Regions from separate parts of the Pleomorphomonas sp. T1.2MG-36 genome, predicted to be linked through region 1. Evidence: predicted binding sites of a transcription regulator. Region 1 holds the regulator's gene; the other holds the start of a gene.

Region 1 (4,647 bases):
CGGCCGCACGCGTCATGACGAACCCGATCGGTCGACGGGTAAAGGGCGTTCGGCCTTCGCGGGCCACGACCGTCGTCACCGTGGGATCGGAGATCAACGCTTCCATCTCGGTGGACGGCCAACCGTGGCGAAACGCGTGGGCGTGCAGCGCGGCAAGATCGTCGGCATCGGCGACGCGACCGGGCTCGCAGATCGGACGAGGGGCGGCGAACAGGCGCATCAGGTCGAAAAACTTCATGGCGTCGGACATCATGCGAGAAGGCCGGGCACCGGCGGTTGCGGCTTGGCGTCGGGTGCCCTGAGATAAAGCGGGCGGGGCAGGGCGGTGGCCGGCTCGGCAAGACCGCCAAGCCGCGCCAGGGCCAGCGGATCCGTCGCGGTCATCGCGTCGACCGGCGGTACCCGCAAGCCGGAAGTCGCCGCCTGATGAGTAAGGATCGCCGCACCCGAACCGGCAATCACGGCGACGCGGGCGCCCAGCCGAGCGAGCACGCTTGCCGCATCGGCGGCGAACGGAGCTTCCAGCACATCGCCCTTCGCGTCGTAGAGAGCGGCGTAGACCTCGCCGCGCCGGGCATCGACGGCGGCCAGTATGGGGCCCTCCGCCGGTTCTTCGAGCGACGCGGCGATGAGACGAAGCGCGTCGATGCCCACCACCGGAATTCCGAGGGCCAGCCCAAGCCCGCGACCCGCCGCCACGGCGATGCGGATGCCGGTGAAGCTGCCGGGGCCGACGTTGACGGCGATTCGCCCGACGCCTTCGATCTCGACGCCGGCCGTGGTCAGCACTTCGTCGATCAGCGGAAACAGCCGTTCGGCATGCCCGCGCGAGATGGCCTCGACGCGCACCGTCTCCCTGCCATCGCCCAAGAGGGCGACGGCAACCCGGTCGTTGGCGGTATCGAGCGCGAGCGTCAGCATCGGCCCCCTTTATCCCGGCCCGCAGCCGCTGTCGAGCAGCCATGCCACGTCGTCCACCTTCCCGCGGCCAAACGGTCTCCGGGGCTTGCGTCGCCGTGTCGGTATGGCCAGATTAGCCCTGATGGTAAAGGAGCTACGGTATCGTGGTGACGACAGGTGGACAGGGCGGCTTGCGGGAACTCGACGCGCGATCGCGCGATATCTTCCGTCGCATCGTCGAGGCCTATCTCGACACCGGCGATCCCGTCGGCAGCCGCAACATATCGCGCCTTCTTGCCGCGCCGCTGTCGCCCGCCTCGGTCCGCAACGTCATGTCCGATCTGGAGGCGGCGGGGCTCCTGTACGCGCCGCACACGTCCGCCGGCCGGCTGCCGACCGAATTCGGCCTGCGCTTCTTCGTCGATGCCATGCTGGAGATCGGCGACCTCACCGAAGGCGATCGATCGGCAATCGAAGGCCGCCTCAAGGCGTCGGGTACCGGCAAGAGCGTCGAGGACGTGCTGACGGAGGCATCGCAGACGCTGTCCGGGTTGACGCGTGGCGCCGGCGTGGTGCTGACGCAGAAAGCCGATCCGCGCCTCAGGCACATCGAGTTCGTGCGCATCGAGCCGACGCGCGGCATCGTCGTGCTGGTCGGCGACAACGGCACCGTCGAGAACCGGCTGGTCGATCTGCCTCCGGACCTGCCGGCTTCCGCCTTGCAGGAGGCGGCGAACTATCTCAACGCCCACATTCGGGGGCGTACTCTCAGCGAAACGCGCACCGAGGTCGAGCGCCAGCGCGCCGCGCGCAAGCTCGAACTGGATACCTTGACCGCCCGCCTCGTCGATGCCGGTCTGGCTTCGTGGGCGGATGCCGACGGCAGCCGGCCCCAGACGCTGATCGTCCGGGGGCGAGCCAACCTGCTGGACGATGTCCGGGCCGCCGAGGACCTGGAGCGCATCCGGGCGCTCTTTGACGAGCTTGAGAGTTCCGAGGACCTGATCGAGCTCCTGGGGCTGGCCGATGCCGGCGAGGGGGTGCGCATCTTCATCGGCTCGGAGAACAAGCTGTTCGGGCTGTCGGGCTCGTCGCTTGTGGTGTCGCCCTATCGCGACACCGAGGCGCGCGTGATCGGCGTCGTCGGCGTCATCGGCCCGACCCGTCTCAATTATGCTCGCGTCGTGCCGATGGTCGACTACACCGCCCGGGTGGTCGGCCGTCTTCTTGGATAGAGCGTCATTCGACCGGAGTGAAACGAGAGGCGACAAGACGACGCCTGGCAACAAGAGCCGAGCGCGCGGTCAGTCGGTTGGAAACTCGTCGAACTGTGGCAGCGCGTCCGAGATCTCGAACCAGGGGGCCTTGGAGCCGACAAAGATATGCGCGGTCGGCCGGATCGACGGCGGGTCGACCAGCGTGCCCAGGGTGACATGGGCATAGGCTCCGTCGCGGACCTGCGAATAGAGTAGCGAGCCGCAGTGGCCGCAATGGGCGTCATGGTTGCCTTCATCGAAGCGCATGATGTCATCTCGGCCGCGCACCACGGCCAGTTGTTCCGCGCGAATGCCGGCAAAAGGCTTGAAGGCGGCTCCGGTCGCACGACGGCAGTTCGAGCAATGGCAGTTCAATGCATACTCGAAGGCGTCGTCCACCTCGTAGCCCACCCGACGACAAAGGCACTCGCCGCGAAGGCGGTTTGGTCCTTGAGCCATTCGCTTTTCCCCATTCGGAAGGCACCGTCATGGACGGCCGATATCGTCCCTGCGACGGAAGCCGTCCGTGGCGCCTATCGTGACGAAGGCTAGCATCGCCGCCTGCGGAAGCATACTTGTAGGGCTGCGCGCAGGGAAAGCGGGGCCAAGGGTTGATTTTCCTGTCCGAAACCCTCAAATCCGGAGCACGTTTGGCGGCGACAGCCGCTTTCAGACAGTATGAGGACAAGATGGCAGACGAGACAGCACAGACTCCCGAACCGGCCGCCCCCGAACTGGACCCGGTGGTCGACCAGGGACTCCAGCGCATCGCCGCCCTCGAAAAGGAGGCGGGCGATCTCAAGGATCAGCTCCTCCGTACCCTCGCCGACATGGAGAATCTCCGCCGCCGGACCGAGCGCGAGATCGCCGATGCCCGCACCTATGCGGTGACCAACTTCGCCCGCGACATCGTCGGCGCCGCCGACAACCTGACGCGTGCCATCGCGGCAGTCGACGCCGAAGCGCGCGCCACCGGTGGCGAAGCGCTGATTTCGCTGGTCGAGGGCGTCGAGCTGACCGAGCGCGAACTGATGAAGGCGCTCGAAAAGCACGGCATCAGCCGCGTCGATCCGACCGGCGAGAAGTTCGATCCCAATTTCCACCAGGCGATGTTCGAAGTCCCCGATCCGAGCGTGCCGGCCGGTACGGTGGTGCAGGTCATGCAGGTCGGCTTCAAGATCGGCGAGCGGGTGTTGCGTCCGGCCCTCGTCGGCGTCGGCCGCGGCGGCCCGAAGGCGGCGCCTGCCGAGGAAGCAGCCGTTCAGCCCGAAACGCCGGCCGACGGCGGCCACAAGGTCGACAAGACGGTGTGAACCGAAGCTGCAACAAAAGCAGAAAGGGCGTCCGAACGGGCGCCCTTTTTCTTTTCTCAACGTTATTTGAACTTCGGACGGGTCTGTACGCGATTTCACGTAAAAGGGACTGGCAATCGCGCGCCATCGCGTCTAGCGTCACGCAAGGCCCCAGGAGGGGATGGTCGCCCTCGGGCGGCAATGTCGGAACGGCCCTGCGTTGCACGCGGGGGACATTGCCAGCCCGGCGGCAGACGCGCCAAGGGGACGGCCTGCCGCTGGTGTTCGCTCAGTCGTCCATCTTCAGCGCTGCAATGAAGGCCTCCTGCGGGATTTCCACCTTGCCGAACTGGCGAAGCCGCTTCTTGCCTTCCTTCTGCTTGTCCAGAAGCTTGCGCTTGCGCGTCACGTCACCGCCGTAGCACTTGGCGAGAACGTCCTTGCGGAGCGCCCGGATGGTCTCGCGGGCGATGATCTTGCCGCCGATCGCCGCTTGGATCGGGATCTGGAACATGTGCTGCGGGATGAGATCCTTCAGCTTCTCGCACATCGCACGGCCGCGCCGTTCCGACTGGCTGCGGTGGACGAGCACGGAAAGCGCATCCACCGGCTCGGCGTTGACGAGGATCTGCATCTTGACGAGATCGCCCTCGCGATAGTCGCTGAGGTGATAGTCGAACGACGCGTAGCCCTTGGAGATCGACTTCAGCCGGTCGTAGAAGTCGAACACCACTTCGTTGAGCGGCAAGTCGTACTGCACGATGGCCCGGCTGCCGACGTAGGAGAGGTCGATCTGGATGCCGCGCCGGTCCTGGCAAAGCTTCAGGATGGCGCCGAGGTAGTCGTCGGGCGTCATGATCGAGGCGCGGATCCAGGGCTCGGCGATCACCGAAATGCGCGTCACCTCCGGCATGTCGGCCGGGTTGTGCAGCTCGATCTCCGTGCCATCGGTCAGCGTCATCTTGTAGATGACCGACGGCGCCGTGGCGATCAGGTCGAGGTTGAACTCGCGCTCCAGTCGCTCCTGGATGATTTCGAGATGCAACAGGCCGAGGAAGCCGCAGCGGAAGCCGAAGCCGAGCGCGGCCGAGGTTTCCATTTCGAAGGAGAAGCTGGCGTCGTTGAGTCGCAACTTGCCGACGGCGGCGCGCAGGTCTTCGAAGTCGGCGGCGTCGACCGGGAACAGTCCGCAGAACACC
Region 2 (4,647 bases), 570 kb from region 1:
TTCTCGATGAGGCCAAGGCCGCCGAGGCGCTGCTCGCCGAAGGCAAACCCGTCGAGGCCCTGGCCTCGCTGGAAGCGGCCTTCAATGCCGCGTGGGATGCGGCGCCGCTCGGCTTTTCGGAAGCGACCTTCGTCACCGGCAAACCGGCTGGCTTCGGCATCTATTCCACCCGTCCCAATGCGGTTTTCCATCCCGACGAGCAGATGCTCGTCTATGCGGAGCCGTTTGGCTATGCCTTCGGCAAGGAAGGCGACCTGTTCAGGATCGACTTCTCCGCCGATTTCGAGCTTCGCACTCCGCGCGGCCAGATCCTGCACGCCCAGGAAGGCTTTGCTTCGCTCGACATGGTGTCGCGGCGGCGGAACAAGGAATTTCAGGTCTATATCGTGTATAACTTCAAGGGCCTGAAGCCCGGCGACTATGTGCTGGTGACCAAGCTCAGCGACCGCAACTCCGACAAGAAGGGCGAGTTCGAGCTGCCATTCACCATCGCCGAGACACCGGCCAACTGATCCTCGATGACGAAAGAGCCTCTCATCCGAAGCGCCGTCGATGCCGATGGCGACAGCATTGCGCGCCTGATCGCCAGCGTTTTCGACGAGTACGAAGGCTGCCCGTTCGTATTTGCCGATTTTCCCGAACTCGCGGCACCGGCAAGCCACTATGAAAAGCGAGGCGGCCGGCTGCTCGTCGCCGAGCATGACGGCATCGTCGTTGGCTCATTCGCCGTTTCCTCCCCCGATGGCGATGGCGTCTTCGAGATCAACAAGGTGTATCTTGCCCGGGATCAGCGTGGCTCGGGTCTCGCTCAACGGCTTTACGCCATGGCCCTCGACGAGGTGGCCCGGCGCGGCGGGCGGGCGCTGAAGCTCTGGAGCGACACCCGCTTTCTCTCCGGTCATCGATTTTACGAGAAACTCGGCTTCGTCCGACAGCCCGTCGTCCGGTTCGTACCGGATGCCACCGACTGCTGGGAGTACGCCTACCGGTTGGAGCTGGATCGCTGACGGACATGCATGTGTCCGAGCTCTGCTGCCATCTTTCGCCGGAGAGGTCCTCTAGGCTGGTCTGGTGACCTTGCGGACGGGACGGCTGCGGCGTAAGAGCCGCGTCCTGGCCGCCTTCCGCCCCTCCGGAGATGTCATGCAGTCGTCGATGCGCCTTTACGCAGCAGGCGCCGCCCTCCTCGCCGTCTTCCTGTTCTCGGGGCTGGACGCCTTGGTCAAGGCGACCACCTACGGCACGCCGCTCGCCATGGTCGTGTTCCTGCGCTACGCCGCCGGCCTGATCTTCTCTTCCGGATCGGCGGCCGCGCAAGGGCAACTGCGCCCCGGATGGCCGACCATTCGGCGTGCCTTCGGACGCTCGCTGGCAGGCCTTTCCTGCGCGGCCCTGTTCTTCGGCGCGCTCAAGCTGCTGCCCCTTGCCCAGACGGTCGCCCTCACCTTCACGTCACCCTTTTTCATGGTGCTGATTTCGGCGGCGATGATCGGTGACCCCGTCACCCGCCGCTCGCTGCTGGCGGCCGCCTTCGGCTTTCTGGGCGTCGTCGTCATGCTGGCGGAAAAGCTGAGCGCGGAGGCCGGAAGCCCTCTAGGCTTTGCCATGGCTCTGTCCTCGGCGGTCGCCTATGCACTGTCCATGATCATGTCGCGACGGGATACCGTTCATGACAGCGTGCCGCAGATGATCCTGGTTCAGAACTTCATCAGCGCGGTGGTGGCGCTTCCCTTCGCTGTTTACTGGTACCAGCCGATAGCGGGCGAGACGCTACTGATGTTCCTGGCCATCGGCGCGCTCGGCACGGGCGGAAACTACGCCATCACCTGGGCCTACAAGCACGCGCCTGCGACGCTGCTCGGCCCCTTCGAGTTCACGGCCCTGATCTGGGCCGTCACCTTCGGCATGGTGTTCTTTGGCGAGATTCCGAGCGTCTACACCCTCATTGGCGCCGCGATCATCATCTGCGCCTGCCTCGTGGTGGTCCAGCCGAACGCCACATCCGCCCGGCCCAAGCCGGACGATGCCTGTCCGTAAAACACCAGACCGACCCTTGACAGGCGGCTGGCATGCGCCTATTTCCGGGCGGCTTGGCACTCATGCTGAGTGAGTGCTAACAGCAAATGTTTTTCGCCGTGGTCTGCGAGGCAAAAGCGCGCAAGCCGCAGGCATTTCAAAATTGAGGAGCCGAACATGAAGTTCCGTCCCCTGCACGACCGTGTCGTCGTTCGTCGGCTGGAGTCTGAGGAGCGCACCGCTGGTGGCATCATCATCCCGGACACCGCCAAGGAAAAGCCCCAGCAGGGCGAAGTCGTCGCCGTTGGTCCGGGCGCCCGTAACGAGAAGGGCGAACTCGTCGCTCTCGACGTCAAGGCCGGCGACAAGGTGCTGTTCGGCAAGTGGTCGGGCACCGAGGTGAAGATCGACGGTCAGGACCTCCTGATCATGAAGGAATCCGACGTGATGGGCATCATCGGCTGATCCACTCAGCCTGTCTCGTCCTCCGTTAACCTCTCATTTCAAGGAAAAAATCCATGGCTGCCAAGGAAGTCAAATTCGGTTCCGACGCCCGCGAGAAGATGCTGCGCGGCGTGGACATCCTCGCCGATGCCGTCAAGGTCACGCTGGGTCCCAAGGGCCGCAACGTCGTGATCGAGAAGTCCTTCGGTGCCCCGCGCATCACCAAGGACGGCGTGTCGGTCGCCAAGGAAATCGAGCTTGCCGACAAGTTCGAGAACATGGGCGCCCAGATGGTCCGCGAAGTCGCTTCGAAGACCAACGACAAGGCTGGCGACGGCACCACCACCGCCACCGTTCTGGCCCAGGCCATCGTCCGTGAGGGCGCCAAGGCGGTTGCCGCCGGCATGAACCCGATGGATCTGAAGCGCGGCATCGACATGGCCGTCGCCGAGGCCGTCAAGGACCTGAACGCCCGTTCGAAGAAGATCTCCACCTCGGCCGAAGTCGCCCAGGTCGGCACGATCTCCGCCAACGGCGAGACCGAAATCGGCCAGATGATCGCTGACGCGATGCAGAAGGTCGGCAACGAGGGCGTCATCACCGTCGAGGAAGCCAAGACCGCCGAGACCGAACTCGAAGTCGTCGAAGGCATGCAGTTCGACCGCGGCTACCTCAGCCCCTACTTCGTGACCAACGCCGAGAAGATGGTCGCCGATCTCGACGATCCGTACATTCTCATCCACGAGAAGAAGCTGTCCAACCTGCAGGCCCTGCTGCCGGTGCTCGAGGCTGTCGTCCAGTCCTCGCGTCCGCTGCTGATCGTTGCCGAAGACGTCGAGGGCGAAGCCCTTGCCACGCTCGTCGTCAACAAGCTGCGTGGTGGCCTGAAGATCGCCGCCGTCAAGGCGCCGGGCTTCGGCGATCGCCGCAAGGCCATGCTTGAGGACATCGCCATCCTGACCGGTGGCCAGGTGATCTCGGAAGATCTCGGCATCAAGCTTGAGAACGTCACGCTCGCCATGCTCGGCCATGCCAAGCGCGTGTCGATCTCCAAGGAAAACACCACGATCGTCGACGGCGCTGGCGCCAAGGCCGACATCGAGGCTCGCGTTGCCCAGATCAAGGCGCAGATCGAGGAGACCACCTCGGACTACGACCGCGAGAAGCTGCAGGAGCGACTGGCCAAGCTCGCCGGTGGCGTTGCCGTCATCCGCGTCGGTGGCTCGACCGAAGTCGAAGTCAAGGAGAAGAAGGATCGCGTCGATGACGCGCTCAACGCCACCCGCGCCGCCGTCGAAGCCGGCATCGTCCCGGGCGGTGGTACGGCCCTTCTTCGCGCCAAGGCCGCCGTTGCCAAGCTCAAGTCGAGCAACCTCGACATCGAGCGTGGCATCAAGATCGTTCTCGCCGCCCTTGAGACGCCGATCCGTCAGATCGCCATCAACGCTGGCGTCGAAGGTTCGGTGGTTGTCTCCAAGGTGCTCGAGAAGGGTGAAACCTTCGGCTTCGACGCCCAGAACGAGACCTATGTCGACATGATCCAGGCCGGCATCATCGATCCGACCAAGGTCGTGCGCACTGCCCTGCAGGACGCCGCTTCGGTCGCCGGTCTGCTGGTCACCACCGAGGCCATGGTCGCCGAGCTTCCGAAGAAGGACTCTGCGCCTGCCATGCCCGGCGGCGGCATGGGCGGCATGGACTTCTGATCCAAAGGATCTGAACGTCCGTAAAGGACAAAGCCAAATTGGGCGTCGCGAAAGCGGCGCCCTTTCTTTTTGGAGTTATTGCTCGCCTTACGAAAGCTTCATCCGCGCCGCCGCAATGTTGCCGCGATCGGGCCGTGCTGTCGCATCGACAAAATCCAGAGATTTCATTTCGGTGGCGCCGAATTTGATTGTCACCGCGAAGGGATTCTGCGTCAGTTCGTCGACTATCCGCCGTTCCGGGGACACCACATGAAAGCACTCTTTGCGACGCTCGCGCTGGCCTGGCGCCTCGCCGTTCCGTACTTCAAGGAAAAGCGACAGGGCGAGCTGGTCTTCCGATGGTTCAAGATTCGGATGCAGGAGCGCTGGATCGGACTTGGCTTTCTGGGAACGATCCTCGCGCTCAACGTCGCCCAGGTCTATCTCAACGTCTGGTTCAACAGTTGGTACAACACCTTCTATACCGCGATGCAGGACCGGA

Evidence for each region. Region 1 encodes HrcA, which represses chaperone genes, less so after heat shock. Its sites were predicted from a motif close to GTTAGCACTCNCNNNNNGNGAGTGCTAAC; they were not measured.
Region 2: groES (co-chaperone GroES) is a predicted target of HrcA. The motif match lies at 2,090-2,118, and genes of this name have one in related genera.

Annotation. Positions count from the first base shown of each region.
Region 1 covers NZ_CATNLY010000023.1:745,883-750,529, reverse strand. Annotated here, with positions in the region: gene rimI (ribosomal protein S18-alanine N-acetyltransferase) at 1-238, opposite strand, end outside; gene tsaB (tRNA (adenosine(37)-N6)-threonylcarbamoyltransferase complex dimerization subunit type 1 TsaB) at 250-921, opposite strand; gene hrcA (heat-inducible transcriptional repressor HrcA) at 1,065-2,135, shown strand; gene QQZ18_RS14875 (GFA family protein) at 2,205-2,615, opposite strand; gene grpE (nucleotide exchange factor GrpE) at 2,846-3,469, shown strand; gene lepA (translation elongation factor 4) at 3,738-4,647, opposite strand, start outside.
Region 2 covers NZ_CATNLY010000023.1:180,506-185,152, forward strand. Annotated here, with positions in the region: gene QQZ18_RS12295 (hypothetical protein) at 1-512, shown strand, start outside; gene QQZ18_RS12300 (GNAT family N-acetyltransferase) at 519-1,007, shown strand; gene QQZ18_RS12305 (DMT family transporter) at 1,144-2,037, shown strand; gene groES (co-chaperone GroES) at 2,194-2,481, shown strand; gene groL (chaperonin GroEL) at 2,535-4,166, shown strand; gene QQZ18_RS12320 (hypothetical protein) at 4,254-4,415, opposite strand; gene QQZ18_RS12325 (ABC transporter ATP-binding protein/permease) at 4,416-4,647, shown strand, end outside.